Regions from separate parts of the Hydrogenophaga sp. PBL-H3 genome, predicted to be linked through region 3. Evidence: predicted binding sites of a transcription regulator. Region 3 holds the regulator's gene; each other region holds the start of a gene.
The links. The regulator LexA, encoded in region 3, represses DNA repair genes until DNA is damaged. The targets are predictions, from matches to a motif close to ACTGTATNNNNATACAGT.

Region 1 (6,127 bases), 950 kb from region 3:
GAGCAGGTTGAACGGCAGGCGCGCCGGCAGCTGCTTGGGCTCCACTGTGGAGCCGTCGTAGTTGGGCACGAAGTCCACCGTGCCCTCGTCGATCTCGTCGAGCAGCAGCGTGGTGATCTTGGCCAGCCGCGCTTCGGTGTAGCGCATGGCGGCGGCACCATCGCCGTCGCGCGAACCGAAGTTGCCCTGCCCGTCGATCAGCGGGTAGCGCTGCGCAAAATCCTGCGCCATGCGCACCAGCGCGTCGTAGGCGGCCTGGTCGCCGTGCGGGTGGAAGCGGCCGAGCACATCACCGACCACGCGCGCACTTTTCACCGGGCGCGCGGCCGTGTTGTTGTTGGGTCCGCTGAAGCCCAGGCCCATGCGGTCCATGCTGTAGAGGATGCGCCGCTGCACCGGCTTCTGGCCGTCGCACACGTCGGGCAGCGCGCGGCCCTTGACCACCGACAGCGCGTACTCGAGATAGGCGCGCTGCGCGTAGTTCGCGAGGTTCAGGCCGTCGTCCGGTTCGGACAAGGGCAGTTCAGGATTCAGGATGTCGGACATGCGTCGGTTCTAAAAGGGTCAGATGTCCACGTCGACCGAGTCGCCGTGCAGTTCCATGAGCTCGCGGCGCGAAGCGGCTTCGCCCTTGCCCATGAGTTTGGTGATGAGGGCTTCGGTGTCCGCGAAGTTGATCGCTCCCAGCACCACCGGCATGAGGCGGCGTGTGTCGGGGTTGAGCGTGGTGTCCCAGAGCTGTTCGGCGTTCATTTCGCCCAGGCCCTTGAAGCGGCTGATCTGGCATTTGTCGCGCGCCACGCCGTCCTTTTCGGCCTTGTCGAGGATGGCGTGCAGCTCGCCGTCGTCCAGCGCGTATTGCTTGAGCGCAGGCTTCTTGCCGCGCGCAGGCACGTCCACACGGAACAGCGGCGGGCGCGCCACGAACACGTGGCCGGCTTCGATGAGCTTGGGGAAATGGCGGAAGAAAAGCGTGAGCAGCAGCACCTGGATGTGCGAGCCGTCCACGTCGGCATCCGACAGGATGCAGACCTTGCCGTAGCGCAGGCCACTCAGGTCGGGCGTGTCGTTGGGGCCGTGCGGGTCGACGCCGATGGCCACCGAGATGTCGTGGATTTCGTTGTTGGCAAACAGCCGGTCGCGCTCGACCTCCCAGGTGTTGAGCACCTTGCCGCGCAGCGGCAGCACGGCCTGGCATTCCTTGTCGCGGCCCATCTTGGCGCTGCCGCCGGCCGAATCGCCCTCGACCAGAAACACTTCGTTGTGCGCCAGGTCCTTGCTCTCGCAGTCGGTCAGCTTGCCGGGCAGCACGGCCACGCCCGAGCCTTTGCGCTTCTCCACCTTCTGGCCCGCCTTCTGGCGCGTTTGTGCGGCCTTGATGGCCAGTTCGGCGAGCTTCTTGCCGTAGTCCACGTGCTGGTTGAGCCAGAGCTCCAGCGTGGGCCGAACGAAGCTGCCGACCAGGCGCACCGCGTCGCGCGAGTTCAGGCGCTCCTTGATCTGGCCCTGGAACTGCGGGTCGAGCACCTTGGCGGAGAGCACGTAGGAGGCGCGCACGAACACGTCTTCCGGCAGCAGCTTCACGCCCTTGGGCAGCAGCGCGTGCAGTTCGATGAAGCCCTTGACCGCCTGGAACAGGCCGTCGCGCAAACCGCTTTCGTGCGTGCCACCCGCGCTGGTGGGGATCAGGTTCACATAGCTCTCGCGCACGGGCTGTCCGTCTTCGGTGAAAGCCACGCACCAGGCCGCGCCCTCGCCTTCGGCAAAGCTGTCGTGCGCGCTGTCGGCGAAACCTTCGCCTTCAAACAGCGGGATCACCGGATCGCCGTTGAGCGTCTGCTGCAGGTAGTCGCGCAGGCCGCCTTTGTAGAGCCACGTTTGAACGTCCTTGGTTTTTTCGTTCACCAGGGTCACCGTCACGCCGGGCATCAGCACCGCCTTGCTGCGCAGCAGGTGGGTGAGCTCGGCCATGGGAAGGGTGGCGGATTCGAAATATTTGGCGTCGGGCCAGGCGCGCACCGTGGTGCCCTGCTTGCGGTCACCTTCGCCTTTGGGGCTGATGACCAGGGCCTCGATGACGTCGCCGGCCGAAAACGCGAGCTTCGCCACCTGACCTTCGCGGTAGCTGACCACTTCCAGCCGGGTCGAGAGCGCGTTGGTCACGCTCACACCCACGCCGTGCAGGCCGCCCGAAAAACTGTAGGCGCCGCCCTTGCCCTTGTCGAACTTGCCACCGGCGTGCAGGCGGGTGAACACGAGTTCGACCACCGGCGCCTTTTCTTCGGGGTGCAGACCGAACGGGATGCCGCGGCCGTCGTCTTCTACACTCACCGATCCGTCGGTGTGCAAGGTGACCTTGATTTTCTTGCCATGCCCGGCCAGGGCCTCGTCGGCCGCGTTGTCGAGCACCTCCTGGATGATGTGCAGCGGGTTGTCGGTCCGGGTGTACATGCCCGGCCGTTGCTTGACAGGCTCCAGGCCCTTGAGGACACGGATCGAACCTTCGGAATAAACAGGGGGAGTTTGGGTGGCCATGGGGGCGGATTGTAAGCACGGCGGCCTCGAAAGACTGTATGAAAATACAGATACCCGTTCACCGTATGGCCAGCAATTCCGCAACGGCATCAATCGAGCAGACCGATATCAAGAGCGGATGCCACGGGCGACAGGCAAGCCAAGGGCTTCTTCGCTACAGTCGCCGCATGTCTTCTGCCCCACCCCCCCGCGCTCCGCTCTCCACCTTCCAGGTCCTGGCCTGTGGCGCCATGATCGTCACCCTGTCCATGGGCATTCGCCACGGTTTCGGCCTGTGGCTGCAGCCCATCATCCAGGCGCAAAGCTGGACCCGCGAAAACTTTGCTTTCGCGCTCGCCATTCAAAACCTCTCATGGGGCCTGTTCGGCATCTTCGCCGGCATGGCGGCCGACCGCTTCGGCGCGTTTCGTGTGCTGGTCGGTGGCGCGGTGCTCTATGGACTGGGCCTCACCGGCATGGCCCTGACCACCACGCCCATGACGTTTGCGCTCACCGCCGGCGTGCTGATCGGCGCCGCGCAGGCGGGCACCACCTACGCGGTGATCTACGGCGTGATCGGGCGGCAGATTTCGGCCGAGAAGCGATCCTGGGCCATGGGGGTGGCCGCCGCTGCGGGCTCGTTCGGCCAATTCCTCATGGTGCCGGTGGAAGGCTGGCTCATCAGCAGCTTCGGCTGGCAGGAGGCGCTGCTGGTTCTGAGCGCCGCGGTCCTGCTGATCGTGCCGCTGGCCTGGGGGCTGCGCGAACCCGGTTTTGCAGGCGGTACCGCGCCAGCGCGCGAGCAGACCATCTTGCAGGCGCTGCGCGAGGCCTTCCGCTACCGCAGCTTCCAGTTGCTCATGGCGGGTTACTTTGTGTGCGGCTTCCAGGTGGTGTTCATCGGCGTGCACATGCCCAGCTACCTGAAAGACCATGGCCTCTCGCCTCAGGTGGCCAGCTATGCGCTGGCACTCATAGGGCTCTTCAACGTGTTCGGTACCTACGCGGCTGGCGTGCTCGGGCAGCGTCTGGCCAAGCGGCACATCCTGTCGTTCATCTATTTCGCGCGCGCCGTGGTCATTGCCATCTTCCTCATCGTGCCGCTGTCGCCCATGAGCGTGTACGTGTTCGCCAGCGTCATGGGCCTGCTGTGGCTCTCCACCATCCCACCGACCAACGCAGTGGTGGCGCAGATCTTCGGTGTGGCCCACATGTCCATGCTGGGCGGCTTCGTGTTCTTCAGCCACCAGATCGGCAGCTTCATGGGCGTGTGGCTGGGCGGCGTTTTGTACGACCGCACCGGCAGCTACGACATCGTCTGGTACATCTCGATTGCGCTGGGCGTGTTCGCCGGCCTCATCAACCTGCCGGTGCGCGAGACGCCCATCGTGCGCGGCCCTCAGCGCATGGAGATGACCGCATGAAACCGCTGGCGATCCGCGCGCTGGTGTGGACTGGCGTCTTTGCAGTGCTGCTGGGCACGCTGACGCTGTACAACCGCCCGGGTTTCCTGGTGAGCCTGGCCGACCAGCTCTGGAGCTGTTTCTGATGCACGGCACGGAAGCGCCATCGGCGTGGGTGCAGCGATGGTCGCACCTTGTAGCCCCCCGCGGCTCGGTGCTGGACGTGGCCTGCGGCCAGGGTCGCCACCTGAAATGGTTCGCGCAGCGCGGCAACACCGTCACCGGGGTCGACCGCTCGCCGGAGGCCATCGATTCCGTGAAGCCGTGGGGCCGGGCGGTGCTCGCAGACATCGAGAACGGGCCCTGGCCGCTGGAGGGTGAGACCTTCGACGCGGTGGTGGTGACCAACTACCTCTGGCGAGCGCTGCTGCCCGTGATCACGCGCAGCGTGGCGCCGGGCGGCGTGCTCATCTACGAAACCTTTGCCACCGGCAACGAAAGCGTGGGCAAGCCCTCGCGGCCCGATTTCCTGCTGCAGCCCGGCGAACTGCTGCGCGCCTGCGAGGGCCTGCGGGTGGTGGCGTATGAAGACGGTTTCTGCGACCGCCCGGAGCGCTTCGTGCAGCGCATCGCGGCGGTGCGAAAACACCCGGGAACACCCGACTCGCCGCCCCGGTATCCGCTGGATGCCACTGGGTAGAATGCACGATCCGCGCAGATGCCGCGCCCCACGGGGCGGCCCAGACAAGCGCCCCCAATTGAGCCTGCAGCAATGAACACCATCACCGGCAGCATCGTGGCCCTGGCCACCCCCCTGCATGAAGACGGCAGCGTGGACTACCCCACCCTGCGCAAACTCATCGACTGGCACATCACCGAAGGCACCGACTGCATCGGTGTGGTCGGCACCACCGGCGAATCGCCCACCGTCACGGTCGAAGAGCACTGCGAGATCATCCGCGTCTCGGTCGAGCAGGCCAAGACGCACGGTGCCAAGCGTGTGCCCATCATGGCCGGCTGCGGCGCCAATTCCACCCGCGAAGCCATCGAGCTCGCCCGCTTCGCGCAGAGCGTGGGTGCCGACTGCCAGCTGCAGGTCGTGCCTTACTACAACAAGCCCACGCAAGAAGGCCAATACCAGCACTTCAAGGCGATTGCCGAAGCCGTGGGCGACCTGCCCACCGTGCTGTACAACGTGCCCGGCCGCAGCGTGGCCGACATGCACCACGAAACCGTGCTGCGCCTGGCGCAGGTGCCCGGCATCGTCGGCATCAAGGAAGCCACGGGCAACATCGAGCGGGCGCAGTGGCTGATCCGCGAAGCACCCAAGGGGTTTGCCATCTACTCGGGCGACGACCCCACCGCCGTGGCCCTCATGCTGTGCGGCGGCCATGGCAACGTGAGCGTGACGGCCAACATCGCGCCACGCCTGATGCACGAACTCTGCGTGGCGGCCATCGCGGGTGATGTCAAGCGCGCCATGGACATCCAGTTTCGTCTGATGCCGGTGCACAAGCAGCTGTTCTGCGAAGCCAATCCGATTCCCTTGAAATGGGCCATGGCCCGCATGGGTCTTTGCCGTGAGACCATGCGCCTGCCGCTCACGCCCATGTCGCGCCACCTGGTGCCGGTTGTCGAGGGCGCGCTGCAACAAAGCGGTCTGATCTGACTCCCACCGAACCGCCTTCTGTCCACCCCACACATTCCCGGTACCGACCGAGCTCCTTCATGTTCAATTCCACCCTGAATCAGACCTCCCGCCCCCAGACCTGGGTCGGTGCTGCCGCGTGGTCCCGCCTGGGCCTGTTGACCGCTGCCGCCCTCATCGTCTCGGGCTGCTCCATGCTCCAGGAAGACAAGATCGACTACAAGAGCGCCCAGCGCGGCAGCACGCTGGACGTGCCGCCCGACCTGACCCAGCTCAGCCGCGACTCACGCTACAACGTGCCGGGCACCACGGTGACGGCCAGCGGCTACCAGGCAGCCCAGCCGACCCAGGCCACCGCAGCCACCACGGCCATGGGCAAGGTGGGCGACGTGCGCATCGAACGCGCTGGCAACCAGCGCTGGCTGGTGATCGACCGCCCGGCCGACAAGCTCTGGAGCCCCGTGCGCGACTTCTGGCAGGAAAACGGCTTCCTGCTCGACATCGACCAGGAAACGCTGGGCATCATGGAAACCGACTGGGCCGAAAACCGCGCCAAGCTGCC
Region 2 (6,127 bases), 560 kb from region 3:
TGGGCAAGGGCCTGGCCAACCCGATCGGTACCTTCTGGAGTTGCGTGATGCTGCTGGAACACCTGGGTGAGATGGATGCGGCCAAGCGCCTCATGAGCGCCATCGAACAGGTCACGGCCAACCCCGCGCTGCACACCGGCGACCTCGGCGGCAAGGCCACCACCGCACAAGTCACCCAGGCCGTGTGCGATCTGCTCGGCGTGCGTGAACAACGCCTGGCCGCCTGACCTGACGTTCATGCCGGACGCACGGGTTCCGTGCTCCGGAAACCCCCCCACCGGACCGCAGAGTCCGGTTCATCAGAGCGCCAGGCGCGCCGTTTTTGGAGACACGCATGAAAGCCATTCCTTCCTTCACCCGCCGCCGTGTGGTGCAAACCGTCGCCCTGGGCCTGGCCCTTGCCGGCAGCAGCGCCATGGCCCAGACCTGGCCCACCCGGCCGATCACCCTGATCGTGCCTTTCGCAGCCGGCGGCACCACCGACGTGCTGGCCCGTGCCCTGGCCGACAAGCTCTCGCAAAGCCTGGGTCAGCCGGTGATCGTGGAGAGCAAACCCGGTGCGGGTGCCACCATCGGCGCCGACTTCGTGGCCAAGGCCAAGCCCGACGGCCACACGCTGCTGATGGGCGCGGTGCACCACACCATTGCGTCCAGCGTCTACAAGAAGCTGCCCTACGACTTCTCCAAAGACCTGGCCCCCATCACCACCGTGGCCCTCGTGCCCAACGTGCTGGTGATCAACGCCAGCACGCCCGCGAAGAACGTGAACGAACTGGTGGCCCTGCTCAAGGCCAGCCCGGGCAAGATGGCCTACGGCTCCAACGGCAACGGCACGGCGCAGCACCTGATCGGCACGCAGTTCCAGAACCAGACCGGCACCGACGTGATCCACATTCCGTACAAAGGCAGCGGCCCTTTGTCCACCGACCTGTTGGGCGGTCAGATCATGATGAGTTTCGACACCATCACGCCGGTGCTGCCGCACATCAAGGCGGGCAAGCTGCGCGCGCTCGCGGTGACCACGGCCAAGCGCTCGGCAGCCCTGCCCGACGTGCCCACGCTGGAGGAGGCCGGCCTCAAGGGTTTCAACATCGGCACCTGGTTTGGCGTGCTGGCCCCGGTGGCCACGCCCAAGGACATCGTGGCCCGCCTCAACACCGAGATGGTCAAGGTGATCCAGTCGCCCGAGTTCCGCAGCCGCATGGCGGAGATCGGTGCCGAGCCGATCGGCGACACCAGCGCGCAGATGGCGCAGCAGATCGCCAGCGAAACCGAGAAGTTCGGCAAGCTGGTCAAGGACGCGAAGGTCGTGATCGAGTGAGTCTGCGCAGCGGTGGTTGGAGGTCCTAACGGGCCTTCTTGACGTATGCGTCGGGCACCACCGACCGGGCTTTTGCCAGCGCCGTGTTGGCGTCGTCCCTTGAATCGAACGGTCCCAGGGTCACCACCCACAGGCTCGGCGTGAGCAAGGCGTATTGGCTGGAGTCGACCAGCACAGGGAGCATGCCCGCGCGCTGCATCGCAGCGAGGTGTTGGTCGGCGGCTGCGCGTTCGGCTCGTGCAAAGGAGCCCACCACCACAAGCCAGGCGCCCGTGGGCACGGACGGTGGCGTGGCTGCGGTCGATGAAGCGGGCACAGGGGGTTGCGATGTTTGCGGGACCTCCGGGCGGTTGTCGTTCGGGCGCAGGGCCAACACGCCGATGCCCAGGGCAGCCAGAGTCAACAGCGCGACCCACCCCATGCGTTGCAACTGGGGTGGCCTGGCTGGTTGGGATGGTGGGTCTGCGGAAGGGGGCGGATTCTGGGGCGGCAGCGCTGCGGGCTTGGTCGTTGTGGGTGCATCCAGCAGCCGGTGCAGGTCGTTCAACAGTTCGGTGAAGCGCTCGGAGTGCTCGCCGGGTTGCCACTCGGAAAGGTCGGCGGCCTGGATTTCGCGGAACCCTCGGGGTGGTTGCACGCGGTCCAGCAACACAGGCACGAGCACCTGGCGGGTTTTGCCCTCGTCGGCCTCTTCGGCGACCCATTGTGACTCGATCGAATGCCGCGACCAGGCCACCACAACACAGCGCGCGTTTTGCAGTCCAGCGCCGATGTGGCTGCGCCAAGTCTGTCCGGTGGGGATCCGCCTGTCCCAGAAGAGGCCCCATCCCTGTGCCTCGAACGCGGCCACCAAGGGGCGGACCCGGGCCTCGTCTTCGCGCGAGTAGCTCAGAAAGATGTCTGCCATGAAATCCCCCGCTCAAAAACGCCCACATTAGTTCGAAAGCACTGGGTTGGCTACTCCCATTCGGGCGTTCGCTGGAGGGTTCTGTCCCACACACTGGACAGGGTTCGACCTTTAAGATACTGTACACATATACAGTATTGATCGGCCTCCCCAACCCCACCCGGACACCCCGCCATGCATCCCGCCCTCGACTGGCAGGAGGACGATCCGTCTTCCACGCTGATGTTTTCACCCCCGCCCAAGCAGCCGCGCCCGGCCCGCCTGCCCGGTGAGTTGCCCATGGCCGTGGCCGCGGCCATCTGGCGCGGCGACCAGCTCGGCGGCCCGGTCTCGGCCGTGCTGTCCAGCGGCTTCGAGGCGCTGGACGCGCAGTTGCCCGGCGGCGGCTGGCCATGTCACGGCGTCATTGAGATCCTCGCGTCGCAGAGCGGCATGTTGGAGTGGCGCCTGCTCGGGCCGGCGCTGCGCCAGGTGTGTGCCGCTGGCCGCGCGGTGGTGGTGGTGGGGCCGCCCAAGGCACCGCACCTGCCGGGTCTGCGCTTCGAGGGCATCGACGAGCGCCACCTGGTGTGGGTGCGGGCCGACACGGCTGCGGAGCGCCTGTGGTCGGCCGAACAACTGATCAAGGCCAATGCCTGCGGTGCGCTGGTGGTGTGGCTCCCGCAGGCGCGGGCCGAGCAGGTGCGCCGCCTGCAGGTGCTGGCCGCCAGTTGCGAAGGCCCGGTGTTTTTGTGCCGACCGAGTGCGGCGGTGCGCGAATCGTCGGCCGCGCCGCTGCGTCTGATGGCCCGTGTGGGGCTGGACTGGGAACTGCACCTGGACATCGTCAAACGCAAGGGCCCGCCGCTGCAGAACACGCTGCGCCTGGGCTCGGTGCCCGGGGGCCTGCGCGCCATCCTCACGCCGCGGCTGCGTTTCCCCAGCCGCCTGTTGCCCTCCGATGTGTCCCGAGAGGCCGACCATGTTGTGGTCAGCACTCCTGCTCCCGACCGCCCCCACCGCGCCGTCCACTGAGGCGGCGCGCCGTGCCGTGGCCACCTGGGCGTTGCAGTTCACGCCCCGCGTGGCGCTGGCCGACGGCGCGGTGCTCATGGAGGTGGCGGCGAGCGTGCGCCTGTTTGGTGGCCGGCGCGCGCTGCGCGACCGCGTGGTGGCCGAGAGCGCGCAGCTCGGCGTGACGCAGGTGGCCTGGGCAGCCAACAGCCTGGCCGCGCTGGCGCTGGCGCGCGCCGGTCTGGAGAACGGCTTCAGGCAACCGCTGCCGGTGCTGCTCGATGCCTTGCCCATGCAGGTGCTGAGCGCGGTGCTCCCGCACCAGCGCACGCTGGCGCACATCGGCTGCCGCACGCTGGGCGACGTGCGCGCGCTGCCGCGCGGTGGGGTGGGCCGGCGCTTTGACAAGCAGTTGCTGCAGGCGCTCGACCAGGCCTACGGCGCCGAGCCCGAGGCGCATGTGTGGGTGGCGCTGCCCGAACGGTTCGAGGAGCGGCTGGAGCTCATGGCGCGCGTGGAGCAGGCGCCGGCCCTGCTGTGGGGCGCGCGGCGTTTGCTGCTGGTCATGAGCGGCTGGCTGGCGGCGCGGCGCGCGGGTGTCACGGCCTTCACGCTGCGCTGGGCGCACGACGCCATGCGAGCGCGCGACGCGGGCGAGGGCGGCGAGATCACGGTGCGCACGGCCGAGCCCACGCGCGACACCGAACACCTCTGCCGCCTGCTCGCCGAGCACCTGGCCCATGTGCAGCTGCTCGCGCCCGTGGGCGACCTGCATCTGCTGGCTGGCGAGGTGCAACCGTTGCACGACGTGAGCGCTTCGCTGCTGCCCGACACCGTGCGCCAGGGCGAGACGCTGCACCTGGTGCTGGAGCGGCTGGCCGCGCGCCTGGGGCCGGGGCGCGTGCTGCGCCCGGTGGTACAGCCCGACCACCGCCAGGAATGGATGTGCCGCTGGCAGAGCGCGCCCGAGCCGCTGCCGCGCAAGCTGGCGCCCGACACCGGCCTGCCACAGCCCACCTTCGTGCTGCCCGAGCCGCTGAAGCTGCTGGTGCGCGGCAACCGGCCGATCTACCAGGGCGAACTGCAACTGCTCGCCGGCCCGCAGCGGGTGGAGGGCGGTTGGTGGGACCGGGTGGACGGTGCGGGTGCCACACGCAATGTGGTGCGGGATTACTGGGTGGCGCTGTCAGTGAAAGCGGGGGTGTTGTGGATCTTCCAGACGCGGCTGGATGAGGCGCCCGCGTGGTACCTGCACGGGCACTTTGCATGAGGCCGGCCCCCATCCCAGCCTTCCCCCAGAGGGGGAAGGAGCCAGGCACGTGCTCCGGTGAGATGTCTTGCTCCTTCCCCCCTTGGGGGAAGGCTGGGATGGGGGCTCCCCCGCCATGAAGCTGCCCGACTACGCCGAGCTGCGCTGCATCTCCAACTTCACCTTCCTGCGCGGTGCCAGCCACGCCGAAGAACTGGTGGAGCGCGCCAAGGCGCTGGGCTACCGCGCGCTCGCGCTGGTGGACGAATGTTCCCTGGCCGGCGTGGTGCGGGCCCACGTGGCCGCCAAAAAAAACGGCCTGCCCCTGCTGGTGGGCAGCCAGTTCCGGGTGCAATGCAGTGCTCCCCTGAACCCGTTCACCCTCATCGTGCTGGCCTGCAACCTCAACGGTTACGGCAACCTGTGCGAGTTCATCACGCATCTGCGCCGCACATCACCCAAGGGCACCTACCGCCTCACGCTGGGCGCCATCCGCGCCGAGGCGCTGGCCGACTGCGTGGTGATCGCCGTGCCCGATCGCGACAGCGACCAGGACCCGATGGACACAGTAGCGCGCTGGCTGCTGCAGCATTTCATGGGCCGCTGCTGGCTGGGTGTGACGCAACTGCGCCGGCTCGACGACGAGATGCTGCTGCACAAGCTGCGCCAGAGCAGCGCGCTCACCGCCGTGCCGCTGGTGGCCGTGGGTGATGTGCACATGCACGTGCGCTCGCGCAAGCCGCTGCAGGACGTGCTCACCGCCACGCGCATCGGCCAGCCGCTGAGCGCCTGCGGGCTGGCGCTGCAGCCCAATGCCGAGCAGCACCTGCGTTCGCGCCTCACCCTGGGCCAGTGCTATCCACCCGAGTTGCTGGCCGAGACACTGGTGGTGGCGGCGCGCTGCGCCTTCTCGCTCGACGAGCTGCGCTACCAGTACCCCAGCGAGGTGGTGCCCGAGGGGCAGACGCCGTCGTCCTGGCTGCGGCAGCTGACGCTGGAGGGGGCCGCCTGGCGCTGGCCGCAGGGCACGCCCGAGCGGTTCGTGAAGCAGATCGAGCACGAGCTTGAACTGATCGCCGACATGAAGTACGAGCACTACTTTTTGACCGTCAACGACATCGTGAGCTTCGCGCGCTCGCAGAACATCTTGTGCCAGGGCCGGGGCTCGGCGGCCAACAGCGTGGTCTGTTACTGCCTGGGCATCACCGCGGTGGACCCGGAGCGCACGGGCTTGTTGTTCGAGCGTTTCATCTCGCGCGAACGCAACGAGCCGCCCGACATCGACGTGGACTTTGAACACGAGCGGCGCGAGGAGGTCATCCAGTACCTGTACAAAAAATACGGCCGCGAACGCGCCGCACTCACCGCCACCGTCATCAGCTACCGCCCGCGCAGCGCCCTGCGCGACGTGGGCAAGGCCCTGGGGTTTGCCGAGGGCGCGCTCGATGTGCTGGCCAAGAGCACGCGCTGGTGGGACGGGCGCGCCATCGAGCCCGAGCGACTTCTGGAGGCTGGGCTCAACCCCGACGACCTCGCGGTGCGCCAGCTGCTGCAGCTCACCACGCAGCTCATGGGTTTTCCGCGCCACCTCTCGCAGCACACCGGCGGTTTTGTGCTCACTCAGTTGCCGCTTTCGCGCCTGGTGCCGATCGAGAAC
Region 3 (6,127 bases):
GGGCTCGGAGGCCTCCCGCGCTTGGTGGAATCCCGAGGAAGAAGAGAAAACCTTGCTGGTGCCCCTGGAGCCGGAGGCTGGTGTGTCCAGGGAGACTTCGGGATTCACTCCGTTGGGTAACGACGTTGATCTGGATCTCGATCTCGACCAGGATTCTTCATTTGACGAACTGGCCAACGCCAACAACGCGGCCTTGAGCGCCAAGGAGTCGCGGTTGACCGAGCAGACGGCGACGCCGTTGTCCGCTCGCGACCGGCGGGAGTTCTCCACCAGTGCCCTGAATGTGTCCCGTTCGGTGGCTACCGAGGAGCTGTTCGACGTGCAGCAGCAGGCCGATTTCTTCGTGTCGTTGGGCGAAGACGAGCAAGCCATTCAGGTCCTCAAGGATCATCTGGCGGAAAGCCATGAGCCCAGTGCGCTCACCTACATGGACCTGTTCCACATCTACCACCGGCTGGGACGCCGCAACGACTACGAAAATCTGCGCGAAGAGTTCAACCACGTGTTCAACGCTGGAGCGCCACCGTTCGACCAGTATTCCCAGCGTGGCAGGGGTCTTGAAGCCTACGAAACCGCGTTCAGCCGCATCCAGGCGCTGTGGCCGGAGCCCCGTGTGCTGGACCTGATCGAACAGTCCATCTTCCGTGATGCCACCGACAGTGCGTCCGAGGTCTTTGATCTTGAGGCGTATCGCGAGCTGCTGATGCTGCACGCAATTGCCAAAGACCTCATCCAGCGCGACAACCCAGTTCCCCGCGCGAGCGGCGATTTTCAGCACACTTCCATGCAACCGCTGAAAGCGGCGGACAAGGCTGCGTTCAAGGTGAGTGGTTCGCTGCGCGATGCGTCGGAGCGGCATACCCAGCCCATGGGGCTGGAGAGTCTGCCGAAGGCCTCATCTCGCTTGGGTCTTGACATCAATCTGGATGACTTTGCAGAGACGGACAGCTTCGAGGCATCGTTGCCCGAAGTGAATGTGGCGGTGGAGCAGTCCGCCAAGCCCACCCAGCCTGCAGACTTTGAAATTCGGGAGGTCGACGGCAATCTCATCGACTTTGAGGTGCTCGATTTCGACCTGCCGAACGAATCCGATGGCGGCGCACGGTCAGGCAAGAAAACCTGACAGCCGCTCGTCCGTCCGGAACATAAAAAACGCCGCATCCATCTGCGGCGTTTTTTATGAGTGCGCTGAGCAGCCTAGCGACGAACCTGCAATGCGCCGGGATTCACGATGTTGGTGGGCGTGCCTTTGATGAAATTGACCACGTTGTCAAACGCCGAGGAGAAATACTGCTCGTAGCTGTCTTGTTCCACATAGCCGATGTGGGGCGTGCAAATGCAGTTCTCCAGTCTCAGCAGGGCGTGTCCCTGCAAGATGGGCTCTGACTCGAACACGTCGACCGCCGCCAATCCTGGCCGACCCCGGTTGAGGGAGGCGAGCAAAGCTTCGGGCTCGATCAGCTCTGCGCGTGAGGTGTTCACCAGCAAGGAGGTGGGCTTCATGCGGCCCAAGTCTTCCAGCGTGACACAGCCAGCATTGGTTTCGCTCAGCCGCAGGTGCAACGACAGCACGTCAGCCGAGGCGAAAAATGCCTCCCGGCTCTCTGCCGCCTCGAAGCCGTCGGCCACCGCACTGGCCCGTGACGCTTCGCTGCCCCAGATCACCACGCGCATGCCGAACGCGCGACCGTAGCCTGCCACCAATTGGCCAATGCGCCCGTAGCTCCAGACCCCGAGTGTCTTGCCGCGCAGCACCATGCCGACACCGAAGTTGGTCGGCATGGCGGAAGACTTGAGCCCGGCTTGCTGCCAAGCCCCATGCTTCAGGTTGGACACGTATTGGGGAATCCTGCGCATCGAGGCCATGATCAAGGCCCAGGTGAGTTCGGCCGTCGACACGGGCGAGCCCACACCTTCGGCCACCGCAATGCCGCGCTCGGTGCAGGCTGCCACATCAAGATGCGCCCCCACTCGCCCCGTTTGAGCGATGAGTTTGAGGCGCGGCAGTTTTTCGATGAGCTGGCGAGAAATCTGGGTTCGCTCACGGATCAGCACCAGCACGTCGGCGTCACGCAGGCGGATTGACAGCTGGCCGACACCCTTGACGGTGTTGGTGAACACCTTGGCAGGGTAAGACTCCAGCTTCTCTGCGCATTTCAGCTTTCGAACCGCGTCCTGGTAGTCGTCAAGAATCACTATGTTCATGCGCCTATTGTGCCCGCGCGGCCCAGGCTGGTCGCTCTTTTGCCTCAGGCTGCGCGGGCCATGGATGCCTGTTCCAGCGCAGCGAGGCGGTCCAGTTCGGCACACACATCGTTGATGGGTCCAGATATGACCAGACGCATGTCGGGTCGCTTCACTGGCCGCACGTCGGCCTGGCGCAGCACGCGCACCCGACACAAGGACGCTGCGCCTGGCTCACTCGCCTGGCTTTGGCGAGTCTGAGGCGTGGCGCTGTTGGCCGCTTCCCTGTTCAACCAGCCCGCACGGGTAAAACGTTGCATGGCCCTGGCTGCCACCGCTGAAGCGGCCGGGCGGGCATCGCGTTGTGAAGGCATGGGCAACCAGCAGTCGATCAACTGCAGGGGGGCGCGCCACGTGTTGGTATTGAAGATTTTTCCCATGCGAAACTCCAGATGAGGGGTTGAACACAGGCAGGATTGGAAGGAAGTTGCCAACGCAGGGATGTGTCCACATGACGAGCCGTTCGCTCGTCGGACCAAACGCCCGCCACCTGCTGAGGCAACGCGACCCGAAGGTCAGAGTTGGAAGCTGTTGCGGATGAGGCCCACGGCGAGGCCTTCTATTTCGAACGGTTCACCGGGCTCGACCACGATGGTTTTGTAGTCCGGGTTCTCGGCGTGAAGCTCGATGACGTTTTGCCGGCGCATGAACCGCTTGACGGTCACATCGTCTCCCAGCCGAGCCACCACGATCTGGCCATTCTTGGCTTCCTTGGCGGACTTCACCGCGAGCAGATCGCCATCGATGATGCCGACGTCGCGCATGGACATGCCACGGACCTTGAGCAGGTAATCCGGTTCTCGCTGGAACAGGCTGCGTTCCACGTGATAGGTCTGATCCACGTGTTCTTGCGCCAGGATGGGCGAGCCAGCCGCCACACGCCCAATGAGGGGCAGCATGAGCTGGGCCAGGCTGGGGAGCGGGAGTGTAAGCTGACGCCCACGTGAATCGTTGATGGAGCGCAGGTCTTCGCTGCGCAGACGGATGCCACGCGATGTGCCGCTGACCAATTCGATCACGCCTTTGCGTGCCAGGGCCTGCAAGTGTTCCTCGGCCGCGTTGGCCGACTTGAAGCCGAGCTCGCTGGCGATCTCGGCACGCGTTGGCGGCGAACCTGTGCGTGCAATGGCGGTCTGGATGAGTTCCAGAATCTGCTGTTGCCGGGCGGTGAGCTTGGGCGTGGTGGCGGGCATGTCGAGCATGTGAACCTCATCGGGGTGGATGCTTAACCGGGCGGGGTATCCGATCGGTAAGTCACTGTTTTCTTATCCAGTGGCTGTATTTTTAACCAGTTCAAAGGACTTGGCAAGTGGTGAATGACAACCAGGCGCGTCGCCTTGTGGTTCTGGGTACCGGCGGAACGATTGCCGGACGCGCAACCCAGGCGAATGACAACGTGGGCTATGTGGCAGGACAGGTGGCTGTGAGCGAACTGGTGGCGATGGTTCCGATCCTGGCGGATTGTCCGGTGGACGTGGAGCAGGTCGCCCAGATCAACAGCAAGGACATGGTGCTGAGCGTGTGGCAAGCGCTGGCCCAGCGCGTGGCCGCGCACCTGGATAGGCCCGAGGTGGCCGGCATCGTGATCACACACGGCACCGACACGATCGAAGAGACTGCCTTTGTGTTGCAGACGTTGTTGATGCCGTCCAAACCGGTGGTGCTGACGTGCGCGATGCGTCCCGCCACCGCGCTGGTGCCCGACGGGCCACAGAACCTGAGCGATGCGGTAGCGGTGGCCCTGCATCCGCAGGCGAGTGGCGTGGTGGTCGTGTGCGCCGGGCGCATTCATGGCGCTCTGGACGTGGCCAAGGTGCACCCCTACAGGACGGACCCGTTTGGCTCAGGCGATGCGGGAGATCTGGGCTGCGTCGAAGAGGCGCGCTTGCGCATGTTCAGGCCCTGGCCGCAAGCCGTGAGCCGTGGCACGCACGATGCCGCAAGACTGCGCTCTTTGATGCGCGTTACCGCGCTTCCCCGCGTGGAATTGATGTTCAGTCACGCTGGCGCCGATGGCGAGATGGTGCGTGCCCTGCTCAGCCACAGCCCTGCAGGTGCGCAGCGGTTGCGCGGCATCGTCGTGGCGGGCACGGGCAACGGCACGGTGCACGACGATCTGTTGATCGCGTTGAAACAAGCACAGGCTCGTGGCGTCGACGTGGTCGTGGCCAGCCGGTGCGCGCAAGGCCGTGTGGTGCCGCACCCTGGCCAACCGCTGCCAGACTCGGCCGGGCTCTCGCCGGTCAAGGCGCGTCTGGCGCTGGCGTTGCAGTTGCTGGAGAGCTGAGATGCTGCTGGCTCTGGGTGCACATCCTTGGGCTTACCCCATGCTGGAGGTGGTGCATCTGATCGGTGTGGCCTTGATCCTGGGCAATCTGGTCTTGCTGGAGTTGCGCGTGTTCGGATGGGTGTCCGAGTTGCCAATGGAGCCGTTGGCCCGATTGAGCCTTGGGCTGGTGGGTCTGGGTTTCGGCCTGGCCACGATAACGGGTCTCTTGATGTTCGGCACACAGCCCGGGGAACTGCTGGCCAACCGTGTGTTCACAGTCAAAATCGCGTTGATCATGCTGGCTGGCTGCAATGCGGGCTGGTTCCATGCACGCCGTTCGCTGCAGCTCCAGGACGCGACTGCCCGCTTGAGCATGCTCGTGTCCTTGGTCATCTGGATTCTGGTCATCACCTGTGGGCGCTGGATTGCCTACGTCTAATGGAGACCCTCATGCAACGTCGTGAATTTGTGCAATTGGCAGCGCTGCTGGGCAGTGGCGGCGGTATCGCGGACGCCCTGGCACACCATGGCTGGAGCAGCTTTGATCAGAGCCGCCCGGTCTACCTGGAAGGCAAGGCTGCCGATGTGAGATGGCGCAACCCGCACGTCGAACTGGCGCTTGAGCTGCCCGAGACACTGCGTGTGCCTGCCGATCTCGCCCAACGAGCACTGCCAGCGCAGACCGCCGGTGTGGACGGGCCTGCCTTGCTGGCCAAGGCGGTGGTGCCGACCCGGCGCGATCGCCGATGGGAAGTCGAGTTGGCGCCGCTGTTTCGACTCGGGCAGTGGTAGATGCCCGAGATCAAGAACGGTGAGGCCCTCTCGTTGGTGGGCTTCACCTTCAAGGACGAGGCCGGCGCTGCCACCGTGCGGGCCGAATATGTGTTTTTGGGCGGCAAGGTCTACGGTCTGCGCTCAAGCCCGGCTTGAGACATGGCATGACACAAAAAAACCCGGCACAAGGCCGGGTCTTTCATGGGGGACGACGGATTACTTCGAGAGGGCCTCGAAGGCGCGCGCCGTGATGTCTTCGACCGAGCCCATGCCGCTGATGGCGCGGTATTGTGGGGCCGCAGCGGCGTCGGTGCGCGCCCAACTGCTGTAGTAATCCACCAGCGGGCGGGTCTGGGCGCTGTACACCTCCAGCCGCTTTTTCACGGTCTCTTCTTTGTCGTCTTCGCGCTGGATGAGCGGCTCGCCGGTCACGTCGTCCTTGCCTTCGACCTTGGGTGGGTTGAATTTCACGTGGTAGGTGCGGCCCGACGCAGGATGCGAGCGGCGCCCGCTCATGCGCTCAATGATCGCGTCAAAGGGCACGTCGATCTCCAGCACATAGTCGAGCTTGACGCCGGCGGCCTTCATGGCGTCGGCCTGGGGGATCGTGCGGGGGAAGCCGTCGAACAGGAAACCTCCCACGCAGTCGGGCTGCGCAATGCGCTCCTTCACCAGATTGATGATCAGGTCGTCGCTGACCAGACCGCCAGATTCCATGACAGCCTTGGCTTGCAGTCCCAGTGGAGTGCCTGCCTTGACTGCGGCACGCAGCATGTCGCCAGTGGAAATCTGGGGAATGCCGTACTTCTGGCAAATGAACGTCGCCTGCGTCCCTTTGCC

Region 1: F9Z44_RS06095 (DNA topoisomerase IV subunit B) is a predicted target of LexA. The motif match lies at 2,569-2,586, and genes of this name have one in related genera.
Region 2: imuA (translesion DNA synthesis-associated protein ImuA) is a predicted target of LexA. The motif match lies at 2,347-2,364, and genes of this name have one in related genera.

Annotation. Positions count from the first base shown of each region.
Region 1 covers NZ_CP044972.1:1,257,884-1,264,010, reverse strand. The annotation lists gene parC (DNA topoisomerase IV subunit A) at 1-546, opposite strand, end outside; gene F9Z44_RS06095 (DNA topoisomerase IV subunit B) at 565-2,535, opposite strand; gene F9Z44_RS06090 (MFS transporter) at 2,703-3,938, shown strand; gene F9Z44_RS23120 (hypothetical protein) at 3,935-4,063, shown strand; gene F9Z44_RS06085 (class I SAM-dependent methyltransferase) at 4,063-4,617, shown strand; gene dapA (4-hydroxy-tetrahydrodipicolinate synthase) at 4,690-5,586, shown strand; gene bamC (outer membrane protein assembly factor BamC) at 5,646-6,127, shown strand, end outside.
Region 2 covers NZ_CP044972.1:2,772,092-2,778,218, reverse strand. The annotation lists gene F9Z44_RS12785 (tartrate dehydrogenase) at 1-227, shown strand, start outside; gene F9Z44_RS12780 (Bug family tripartite tricarboxylate transporter substrate binding protein) at 335-1,321, shown strand; gene F9Z44_RS12775 (TIR domain-containing protein) at 1,347-2,228, opposite strand; gene imuA (translesion DNA synthesis-associated protein ImuA) at 2,403-3,242, shown strand; gene F9Z44_RS12765 (Y-family DNA polymerase) at 3,190-4,491, shown strand; gene F9Z44_RS12760 (error-prone DNA polymerase) at 4,607-6,127, shown strand, end outside.
Region 3 covers NZ_CP044972.1:2,209,616-2,215,742, forward strand. The annotation lists gene F9Z44_RS10300 (type IV pilus assembly protein FimV) at 1-1,123, shown strand, start outside; gene F9Z44_RS10305 (D-2-hydroxyacid dehydrogenase family protein) at 1,198-2,205, opposite strand; gene F9Z44_RS10310 (hypothetical protein) at 2,250-2,624, opposite strand; gene lexA (transcriptional repressor LexA) at 2,760-3,437, opposite strand; gene F9Z44_RS10320 (asparaginase) at 3,557-4,531, shown strand; gene F9Z44_RS10325 (hypothetical protein) at 4,533-4,952, shown strand; gene F9Z44_RS10330 (DUF6152 family protein) at 4,964-5,305, shown strand; gene F9Z44_RS23275 (hypothetical protein) at 5,306-5,443, shown strand; gene adk (adenylate kinase) at 5,504-6,127, opposite strand, start outside.